3 regions of the Arsenophonus apicola genome follow, and region 2 is predicted to be linked to each of the others. Evidence: riboswitches for the same ligand, from Rfam matches in the RefSeq annotation. Region 2 holds a riboswitch; each other region holds the start of a gene.
The links. A riboswitch is a leader RNA that binds a small molecule or an ion and turns the genes downstream of it on or off. The one in region 2 is predicted to bind magnesium.
Positions count from the first base shown of each region.

Region 1: another riboswitch for magnesium. It lies ahead of LDL57_RS12250 (magnesium transporter); the one in region 2 lies ahead of LDL57_RS03325 (porin).
Region 3: another riboswitch for magnesium. It lies ahead of LDL57_RS02140 (magnesium transporter); the one in region 2 lies ahead of LDL57_RS03325 (porin).

Region 1 is NZ_CP084222.1:2,565,668-2,568,959, forward strand. Features, by position in the region: gene LDL57_RS12245 (SprT family zinc-dependent metalloprotease) at 4-510, shown strand; gene LDL57_RS12250 (magnesium transporter) at 537-1,601, opposite strand; M-box (ykoK) riboswitch at 1,674-1,846, opposite strand; gene LDL57_RS12255 (DUF6694 family lipoprotein) at 2,020-2,367, opposite strand; gene LDL57_RS12260 (YceI family protein) at 2,666-3,244, opposite strand; gene LDL57_RS12265 (cytochrome b) at 3,261-3,292, opposite strand, start outside.
Region 2 is NZ_CP084222.1:770,894-774,185, reverse strand. Features, by position in the region: gene LDL57_RS03330 (LysR family transcriptional regulator) at 1-862, shown strand, start outside; M-box (ykoK) riboswitch at 1,017-1,186, shown strand; gene LDL57_RS03325 (porin) at 1,459-2,523, shown strand; gene LDL57_RS03320 (lysozyme inhibitor LprI family protein) at 2,642-3,058, opposite strand.
Region 3 is NZ_CP084222.1:500,346-503,637, forward strand. Features, by position in the region: gene LDL57_RS02135 (MFS transporter) at 1-371, opposite strand, end outside; gene LDL57_RS02140 (magnesium transporter) at 788-1,726, opposite strand; M-box (ykoK) riboswitch at 1,859-2,028, opposite strand; gene LDL57_RS02145 (DedA family protein) at 2,294-2,833, opposite strand; gene fruA (PTS fructose transporter subunit IIBC) at 3,247-3,292, opposite strand, start outside.

The sequences.
Region 1 (3,292 bases), 1.5 Mb from region 2:
AATATGAAATCACAGCGAATACCGATCGCTTTACAACAGATTGTCATGCACGTATTACGCAACAAACTGGCTACCGCGAGTACTAAATTGGGAAAAAACTTTACAGCACCGTTGATTAATTACCGACAGCGAGGAACCATTGCCGGTAGTGCCCATCTACAAGCATGGGAAATTCGTCTTAACCCCATTTTACTAATTGAAAATGGTGAGATTTTTGTTAATCAAGTTATTCCTCATGAGTTAGCCCACTTGTTGGTTTATCACTGTTTTGGCAAAACAGCCCCTCATGGTAAAGAATGGAAATGGATGATGGCAGTGATCCTCGAAGTCCCACCACAGACAACGCATCAGTTTGCATTAAACTCAATTCGTAAGCAGATCTTTCATTACCATTGCCAGTGCGACCTATCACATCAATTGACTCTACGCCGGCACAACAAAATCCAACACGGGAAAGGGGAGTATATTTGCAAAAAATGTGGTCAATATCTTATTTGGCAGAATCAATAGGAGAGCAATTCACTCTCCCCTGTTGATCACGCTAAATCAGTCATAATCATCTTAGCAATTTCAAAGTAAATGATTAATCCTGTGCCATCTATAAACGTAGCAATAAAAGGCGCAGAAACAATTGCAGGATCAATATTCAATCGTTTAAGTACCATTGGAATAATAGAAGAAACGATCGCACTCCACACAGTAATTGCCATCATAGTCAAACGAACAACCAGGGTAACTTGATAGCCAACGTCCAGGATCCAAGCACGAAATATGCCGACACAACCTATTGTTAATGCCACTAAAAATGATGTAGATATCTCTTTTTTAAGCACAACACCTAAATTACGTAAACTCACTTCTCCTAGCGCCATTGCCCTAACCAAAGTAGAAGTTATCTGAGTACCACTGTTACCGCCTGTGCCTATTAATAAAGGAATAAAAAAAGCTAATGAAATGGCAGATTCCAGCTGATCGGAAAAGGCTTTCAATACTGTACCTGTATAGGCTTCAGCCACAAACAACATCAATAACCAAACAACGCGTTTACGCCATAATGTTATTGGGCTGGTCGACATATAAGGCTCTTCTAAAGGTAATGTTGCCCCTTGCAAGTGGGCATCTTGGGTATTCTCATCCTCAATTAATTCAGCGATATCTTGAGCGCGTAATACTCCTTTTAATTTAGAAAACTCTACAACCGGAATAGAATCAATATCACAATGATTAAGCAGGGCAAAAACCTCTTCACGTGATTGTTCCGGTGAAACAGAAAAAAAATCACGTCGCATAATATCTGAGACAAGGAGTTCATTTGATGAGGTTAATAATGTTTTCATCAATAACAGGCCATTTAGATATTTATCTTTATCAATGACATAAAGATAAGTCGGGATCTGATCGCCGGTAATTATATTAGCCAGATTATTTTTAATAGCAGCAACAGAATCATTCATCGAAACAGCGATATAAGATTGACTCATATAAGCACTAACTTTTACTTCATCAAAATTATTATGATGTTGCTCATTGAAATTTTCTGCATGACTATTGGCCGGACACACCACGCTGGGAGCCGTTTTTTGTAGGGATGTTAACTTCATTTTCGAAACCCTATCACTGTTATATACTGCAAACAGTTCTCAAATAGGGGCAAAACCAGATGCGAGAATATTAAGCTATCTCAACGTCTCAGTTTTAGCACTATACAACGTATCCTGCAACCAGCAGGAAGTTACATGGGGATACACCTTGACTCGATATATCCTGTCCTGATCTTGGGCGTCTCTCGACGTCGTCAGATCAGTAACCTATGTTTGTATAGGAGCCTCGCCTAACGAGATACTGCACCGTGCTTAATATTAAAAATTAATATTAACTCGAGCAGATTATAATGAAGCTAAATAGCTTTTCCAATTATCGTGTTACTTATGGTTTAGTTTTTGTTTAAGTTGGTAAATAATAGAATCAAGCCGCTAAGTTAATAAACGAAAATAATAATTAAAATCGTAAGTTATTTAATTAAAAAAGCAAATTTTCATCAAATGCTAGGCGATCTATTTTTATCTTTTTTGCATCATTAATAACTTGTTCTGCTGTTTTACCATCTAATGTTCGACAAATCCGTTTTTCCAATGCTCTGGAAGCAGCTCTTTCACCAAGTTGGCGATATTCATCAAAATTAATACTATTAAACATAGTAATATCAATAGCTTCGTCAAATTGTTGCTGTTTTTCAAAAGAGAGAGAATCTCGTACTTCAGTAATAGAAGAACGTAATAATTGCTTATTTTCACCATTTAGTTTTAATTGTTGCTCACAACCCAATAACAAAAAACTGATGAAGAAAATTAATAGATTAAATCTCATATATATAACGCCCTTCTCACTGCTTTAATTATCAGCATAGCAAAATTAAAAATAATAAACTTGAATATAATGAAAATTTAAAGAGAATAATTGTAAAAAAAAATTTTCATATTGCTGGCAAAAATTAACAGTAATACTTGATTGCTTATTAGTTGTTACAGAGTAAAAATAAAATTTAAATACAATCAAATTGCTATTCATTAAATAGCCATAAATTAAAATAGCTTGCTTAATATACTGCTATTTTTCCAACATAATCGAAAGAGCCTATACAGGCTCTTTCAATATTACTTTTATTTTATGGTAATTTAACACCTTCAAGAGAAATAATCAGCTCAGCTTCTTGCGATTTAGGGCCAAGATCTTTTTTAAAGTTAAAATCTTTCAATTTAATCTTTCCAGTTGCCTCAAAACCAACACGATAACCTCCCCATGGATCGTCACCTTCACCAATTAAGATAGCATTAAGTACTAACGGTTTTGTTACACCATTTAGTGTCAGTTGCCCATCGATATGATAAGCCCCCTTGACTTGACTAACCTTAGTTGAAATAAAAGTTGCCTGCGGATATTTTTTTACATTAAAAAAATCGGCACTGCGCAAATGCTTATCGCGTTCTGCATGGTTAGTATCAATGCTGGCAGTATTGATCACCACCTTAACTTGATCATTTTGTGGATTTTTTTCATCAAAGGTAAAACTACCAGTAAAATTCTTAAAACTACCATAAATCCAACTGTAACCTAAATGTTGAATGCGAAACTGAACAAAAGCATGTTGACCTTCATTATCAATTTTATAATTAGCGGCTATTGCTGTATTAATGCTCGATAGCAAAATTGCGGTTACTATAGCTAAAAAAAATTTTTTCAACATAACTATCTCCAATAAATTATTTTCTTGCAGGGATGCCAAGTATGCGTT
Region 2 (3,292 bases):
TGCTGCTGAGTCAGGTAATTTTTTACAGGCAGGGATATTATTAAATAAGTCTAAAACCACAATTAGTCGTTGGATAAATGAACTTGAGATTATATTAGGTTATACATTATTTGATAAACGCTCGAATGGTTCTGTTTTGGATATAAATAGTAATGGTAAAATTTTATTACCAAAGGTTAAAATGTTTTTGTTATCTTTGCAAAAATTAGAAAAGTTTTCTTTCGCTTTAAATAATAATAAAGATCCTGCCGCCATTAGATTAGCATTTAATCAATTGATTCCTGAAGAGGCGATTGCTGATGTAGTATTAAAATTAAAGAAGGAATTTCCCGCTGTTGAAATACATATTGTTCATGCGGATTTATTTGATGTTGAATTTACCCTTAATAGTAACAAAGCAGATTTTGTTTTAGGCTTACAATGTGTTGAGATATACAACAACATTAATGCGCAAGTTGTTGGTGATATTCAAATGATGTTAGTGGCGGATCCAACCCACCCTTTGGCAAAAGAAGAACGGGTGAATAGTTTATCTTTATCTTCTGAAACGGTTATTTATCCTTCATTACAGGGTAAGGTCGATGATGAGCGATATCATTTTCTGCCTTATGCAGAAATGATGTTAACCACTGATTATTATTCATGTGTGAAATTGGCTGAAAAAGGATTAGGAGTTACTTATATTCCTGACCATATGGCTATTAATTCTATTTTGGCAAAAAAATTAAAAGAGATAAAAGTCGACAAAAATGAAGTTAATAATATTCATTCATTGATGCTATATTACCGAGCGGATTATTGTTATTTTGCCATATCTGCCATTTTAAGCTCAGGATTAAAAGAGTGGTTTGGTTATCATTAAGTAATTAGCACCGTTTGTTATTTCATTGATTTAACGACTCGTTGCTTGGCTTTAGCGTAAAATGGCTAACATAATTAAATAAAACATAAACAAACTAGCAATGGGATATTTTTTCCCAATTCTTTACGCATATAATATGCGCTCATTCGAAAGTGTTATATCTCGTTAGGCGAGGCTCCTATACAAACACAAGTTGCTGATCTCACGACGTCGAGAGACGCCCAAGGTTAGGACAAGGCAGATCGTATTAAGGTTTGTCTCAAAGTAACTTCCTTTCATAGGATACGTTGTATAGTGCTAAAACTAAGACGATTGGGATAGTGTTCTATGCTCTTTCATCTGGTCGCCCCTATATATGAGATTTATTATAGGGTATCTATATGTTTCTATTTTTGACATTCAGCGAGCAAAGTATTTTCTTAGTTAGATTTAGCTATATCTCTCTTCTTTCTCCTATACCGATAAATTAACTGTTTATTTTATTGGGTTAAAACAGCATAAAGTGATTATCATTAATTACTAATTAGGCTGTGTATATTTAAAATATTTGTATGATGACTAGTTCATCAATTTTTATATGTCTTGAGATAAGTATCATGTTTTCTTTTATTAAAAATAAATCGACCGGTTTAATTTTTTTCAGTTTTTATATTCCCGGGACTATGGCTGTAGACGTTTATGATAAGCAAGGTAGTCGAATAGCGGTAAATGGTGAGATTGAATCTAAACTAATGAGTTCAAAAGATAAGGATCAAGATGGTAATGAAATAAAAGTAAAACTGGGTTTAGAGTTAGATAGTCAGTTTACCGATTCTGCTAGTGGTTTTGCCAAATTTGAACATGAAATAGAATTGCATGGTGGAGAAGGGGACAAAAGTAATGAATCAAAGAATAATTTGGCTTTTACCGGATTAAAATATGCTACTCACCATATCGATTATGGTCGTAATTATGGTGTGATTTATGATGTTGCTGCTTATACCGATGGATTGTCGCTTTTTGACGGTGATTTCTTTTCTGATAGTGATATTTCAACCACCAAAGAAGCAAGTAATTTGCTGACTTATCGCCAAACTGATTTTTTTAATTTGATTAAGGGACTCAATTTTGCTTTGCAATATCAAGGCAAAAATAGCCATAATGAGGAGGTTCAGCATCAAAATGGTGAGGGTTGGGGAGCTAGTGTTAATTATCACTTAACGGATAATTTGCAAGCAACCGTGGCCTATTTTTATTCCAACAGAACTCAGCAGCAACAGCAGATCCGGGCGGGTAAATCGGCGGAAATATGGGCGGTAGGTTTCAATTATGACGCTGAACCTGTCAAATTTGCCGGTTTATATTCCGAAAGCCGCAATATTCATTTCCACGAAGTCGATGATAATGTAGTGATCTTTGGTAAAGTTAATACCCTTGAGTTGCTTTCTTCCTATGCTTTTGCATCAGGCTTGGAGCCAGGAATAGCTTATTTTTATTCACGGGCTGATAAGCAAGTAGATGTGGTTAATTATCTTAATATTTTTACTAACTATAATTTTAACCATAATTTCAAAGCTTACGCTGCTTATAAAGTTAATTTATTGAGAAATAGCCAACGGGGTAACGAATTAGAGCTAGCGCGCGATAATGTTATTGGGGTAGGGATGACTTATAGTTTCTAAACTTTATCACTATTGTGAGCGAATTTTCTGTTATCTTTCATGGTAATGGTTAGTTATGTGTGTCATTAAATAACTAACGACACACATAACTAAATTTATTTTTATTAACCAATGGTTATTAATTACCGATTTCAGTGCTTGTTCTTAATTTGGTTAATTCCAGCGCTTTATTTTTAGTTAACTCAATTTTGTTAGCCATCGCGGCGATCCCCCAATAGGTTCCTTGCTGATTGTCATAAAAGCGGTTAATCGCTTCTAAGTTGAGATCGCGATATTTTATCCATGCCAATTGTGATTTTTTCAACGCAGTTTTGAATCTTGGGCTTAACTCTTTAGCGGCGATTAATAATTGATATTGCTTGTTCAATTCGTTATCCCATAACTTTAACGCATTTTGGTAACAATCAATGCTATCGAGGGTTGATACTGTTGTTGGTTTGGCTAAACATTGCTCTAACGCTTGATCGATATTATTGCTATCGGCAAGTACCAATTTACTGATAAATAACATGATAACTATGATTAATTTTTTCATGGCATCAACTCAAATGGTTTATCGGTATTAATAATATATAAGTATACAGGACAAGGTTGCTGGTTGAGATATTAATGTCGGTTGTTTATTAATATTACGATTTAGCCTGAATAAAAGAATGGTTATTTGTCAATGCTGAAATTATCGTCATTATGTAGATCGCTAATTTAGGCTGGCTAAATTACTCCTCATCGCATGGTGATGAGGAGAAAGTTAGTCAATGATATTGAGTTA
Region 3 (3,292 bases), 270 kb from region 2:
ACTGCGCTGACGGAGGTGACTAAGGTGATTGAGATACTCAATCCTTGGATAACACGAATAACAAGAAAAGCAGGTAGACTTTCTGTTTGTGTTAACATGAATGTTGTTGCTGCATAGATAGCCGCACCGGTTAACATAATTCTGCGGCGACCAATGGCATCGGAAAGTGGACCAAAGATTAATTGTCCTAAGCCAATTGCCAAGGTATAGGCCATGATTGAAAGCTGGGTTGATGAGAGACTTTTATTAAATTCTTTTGCGATATCAGGAATAGAGGGCAAATAAGTATCAACCCCTAAAATACCCATCATAGTGAGCAATGCTAAGCCAAAAGTAAAGAAAGCCAAATTTTGTCTGTTAATTTTTTTCATAAATATTTCCCTTAATAGAAAATTTTATTTCAAGCATGCAGGAAAATTTCAGGATCGATATTCAAACGGAGTTGCTGCTAACTAGCAAACTTTTCTATTTTTTGTTGAGCTTTAATTTAGTTTTATCTGATTTGCGCTGTTTTTTAATCCTATTTAATTAAAATCATACAAATTAAGTAAATTAAAATGCAAATTCGTTACAGTAGGCGAGTTGTTAATTAATACAATATTGATGAAAAATAGATGGCAATTTACTTTGATGTAATTAAATGATCATACGACAGTGATATCTTAAAAAACTATTACAATTTAGAATAAGTTAGGGAATAACTGGGTGTTATTTTTACGTTAATTTTAATCAGTAAATATTTAGATTTTAATGATAAAGGCTCGGTAACTGACCGAGCCTGTGTTTGTTATATATTGAGGATAACTTTGGCAATTTCGAAATAAATAATCAGACCAGTACCATCAACCAGTGTTGTGATAAATGGTGCTGAAACTACCGCTGGATCAATACCACATCTTTTAAGTAGTAGAGGAATGACCGAAGAGACAATGGCTGACCAGAGAGTTATACAGATCAGTGACAGACTGACAACAATACAAATATCCCAACCAATATTCATAAAGCTAGCACGTAAGATCCCTGCTGCCCCTAAAGTGATGGCGATTAATACCGCAGTCGACATTTCTTTACGTAAAATCTGCCATAAATGACTGATGGAAAGTTCTCCAATCGCCATTGAACGAACAATCGTTGACGTAATCTGAGTACCACTGTTACCACCTGTTCCCACTAATAGTGGAATAAAGAAGGCTAAAGCAATTACCGCTTCTAACTGCTCTTCAAATGATTTGATGACCGTGCTGGTATAGGCTTCTGCAATAAATAATAAAAGTAACCATACACTACGTTTTTTCCACAGGGCAAAAGGACTCATTTGCAGATAGGGTTTATCTAACGGTAAACTACCACCTTGTAATTGAGCATCTTCGGTTGCATCATCTTCCAATATGCGATCAATTTCTCGTTCGCTAAGGGCGCCAACTAATACACCTTTATCTAATACTGGCACCAGATCGAAACCGCAGTCATGCAATGATTTTGCTAATTCTGTGCGTTTAGCATCTGGGGCCACAAAGAAAAAATTGGGTTTCATCAGTTGGTTGATGCTATCACTATCAGTTGGGTGTTTTAAAAGCGATTTCACTGATAAAATACCGATTAATATTTCATTAGTCGTAATGAAAATTTGGTTAGTAATACTATTTTCCTCAAGTTTTTCCAGAAAAACTTTTTTTGCTTCTGCAACAGAAATATGTTCTGGTAAAGTCATATAATTCTGTGTCATATATGAAGTGGCAGTCGCGTTTGCCTGGTCAACATGATAGCGAGGTTTAAATGTATTTTGTTGGATAGGTAAAGCCATAAAAAAGTCCCCTATAGGTGTTAAAATCTCTCACCGGGGCGAACTAACGTGGGAAGGAGATCCCAACGTTTAGGTTTTAGCTTCTAACAACGTATTCCAAGCGGAAAGTTACTTTTGTAAGACCTTGATTCGATCATACCTGTTTTACCAATACAAGCCTGTCTCCATGCAAGTACGGCAGTAACTTTTGTTTGTTAGGTAGCCTCGCCATAACGAGATCGTTTATTGTATTTCACGTCAACAGTGTTGAACGCCAGCGATTATAAATTTACTTATCTTGATTACAATTTTTTCTTTAAGTTGTTTAGTTAAGATTTAAGAAAGTCAAATTTCAACAGTCAAAATAAGAAAATGTTGTCTTTATTTTATTATAAAGTAAAAGAGATGATTATTTGAAATATGAATGGATAAAAATTAGATGGTTTAAATTAAAACATTATAAATTCTTTTAACTTTTTGTTTTTACTATCTTAAATAATGCCATTTATATTACATAAATGTTTCTGGTGCAATAATAGTAAATGTGCCTTTAACAATTAAAATAAATACGGCTGCCCAAATAGCTGCTGATAATAAACAAATACTATATACCTTAGTTCGGTTCATTAATAACATGCCGGCGACTAATGGGATCATGTATCTTAATACAGCTATAAAACAAGATGTAAATAACACGGTTATTCCTTGGTTTTGTAATTTGTTATGGGCATTATCAATAGTTGATTGATAACGACTAAAAAAACGACTGAATAAATTCCTGCGGGTTATTTGATTACCCAAATAGTAGGAAATTATTGAACCGGTGGTGGCACCTAAAGTAATCGCCAACCAAACTAAACTATTTAGTTTTGGCAGACTGGCAGTAATACCGGTTAATAACATAACAGATGCCGGCGGTAGAAAAGAAGATAAGACAACCGTAGATTTGCTCATCGCTATGCTAAATAATATGGTAAATAGCCATATCGGATGTAAATTAATCTCTGACCAAAATGCATTTAGATATGTCATAAATTCTTCGGTTTTCATTGCGTTATTTTCTCATTAGTGAGTTATTTCTGACAAAATAAAAAATATTATAATAATATAATTTATCTATATTAGCGTAAATTAAAGTTATTTAATTGTTGCTATAACAGGATTAACTTTACTAAATTTAAATTGAGTAATTTATGAGTAAATAAAAATTTTGCTCAAGATAGACATATGTTAGTGAATGGTTGGCTAAATGGTCAATCGCTTTAGTTAACAATATATATCAAATAAAGAATGTCTTTATTTAGCTAGCAAGCAGACCAGTTATTTTAAGCTAGTTTAAATTTTAATTAGCATTAAATCTTAGTGCAACCGATTGATTTTACCATACTCTCTGTTTAGGCTTGTAAATCTATTAATGATTATCTTTGTCATTAACAATTCTCTTTTTGTTAATGACAAAATAATTAGTTAAGTATTTTTTTATTCAATGAAGTTTCTACTTCGGGTCTT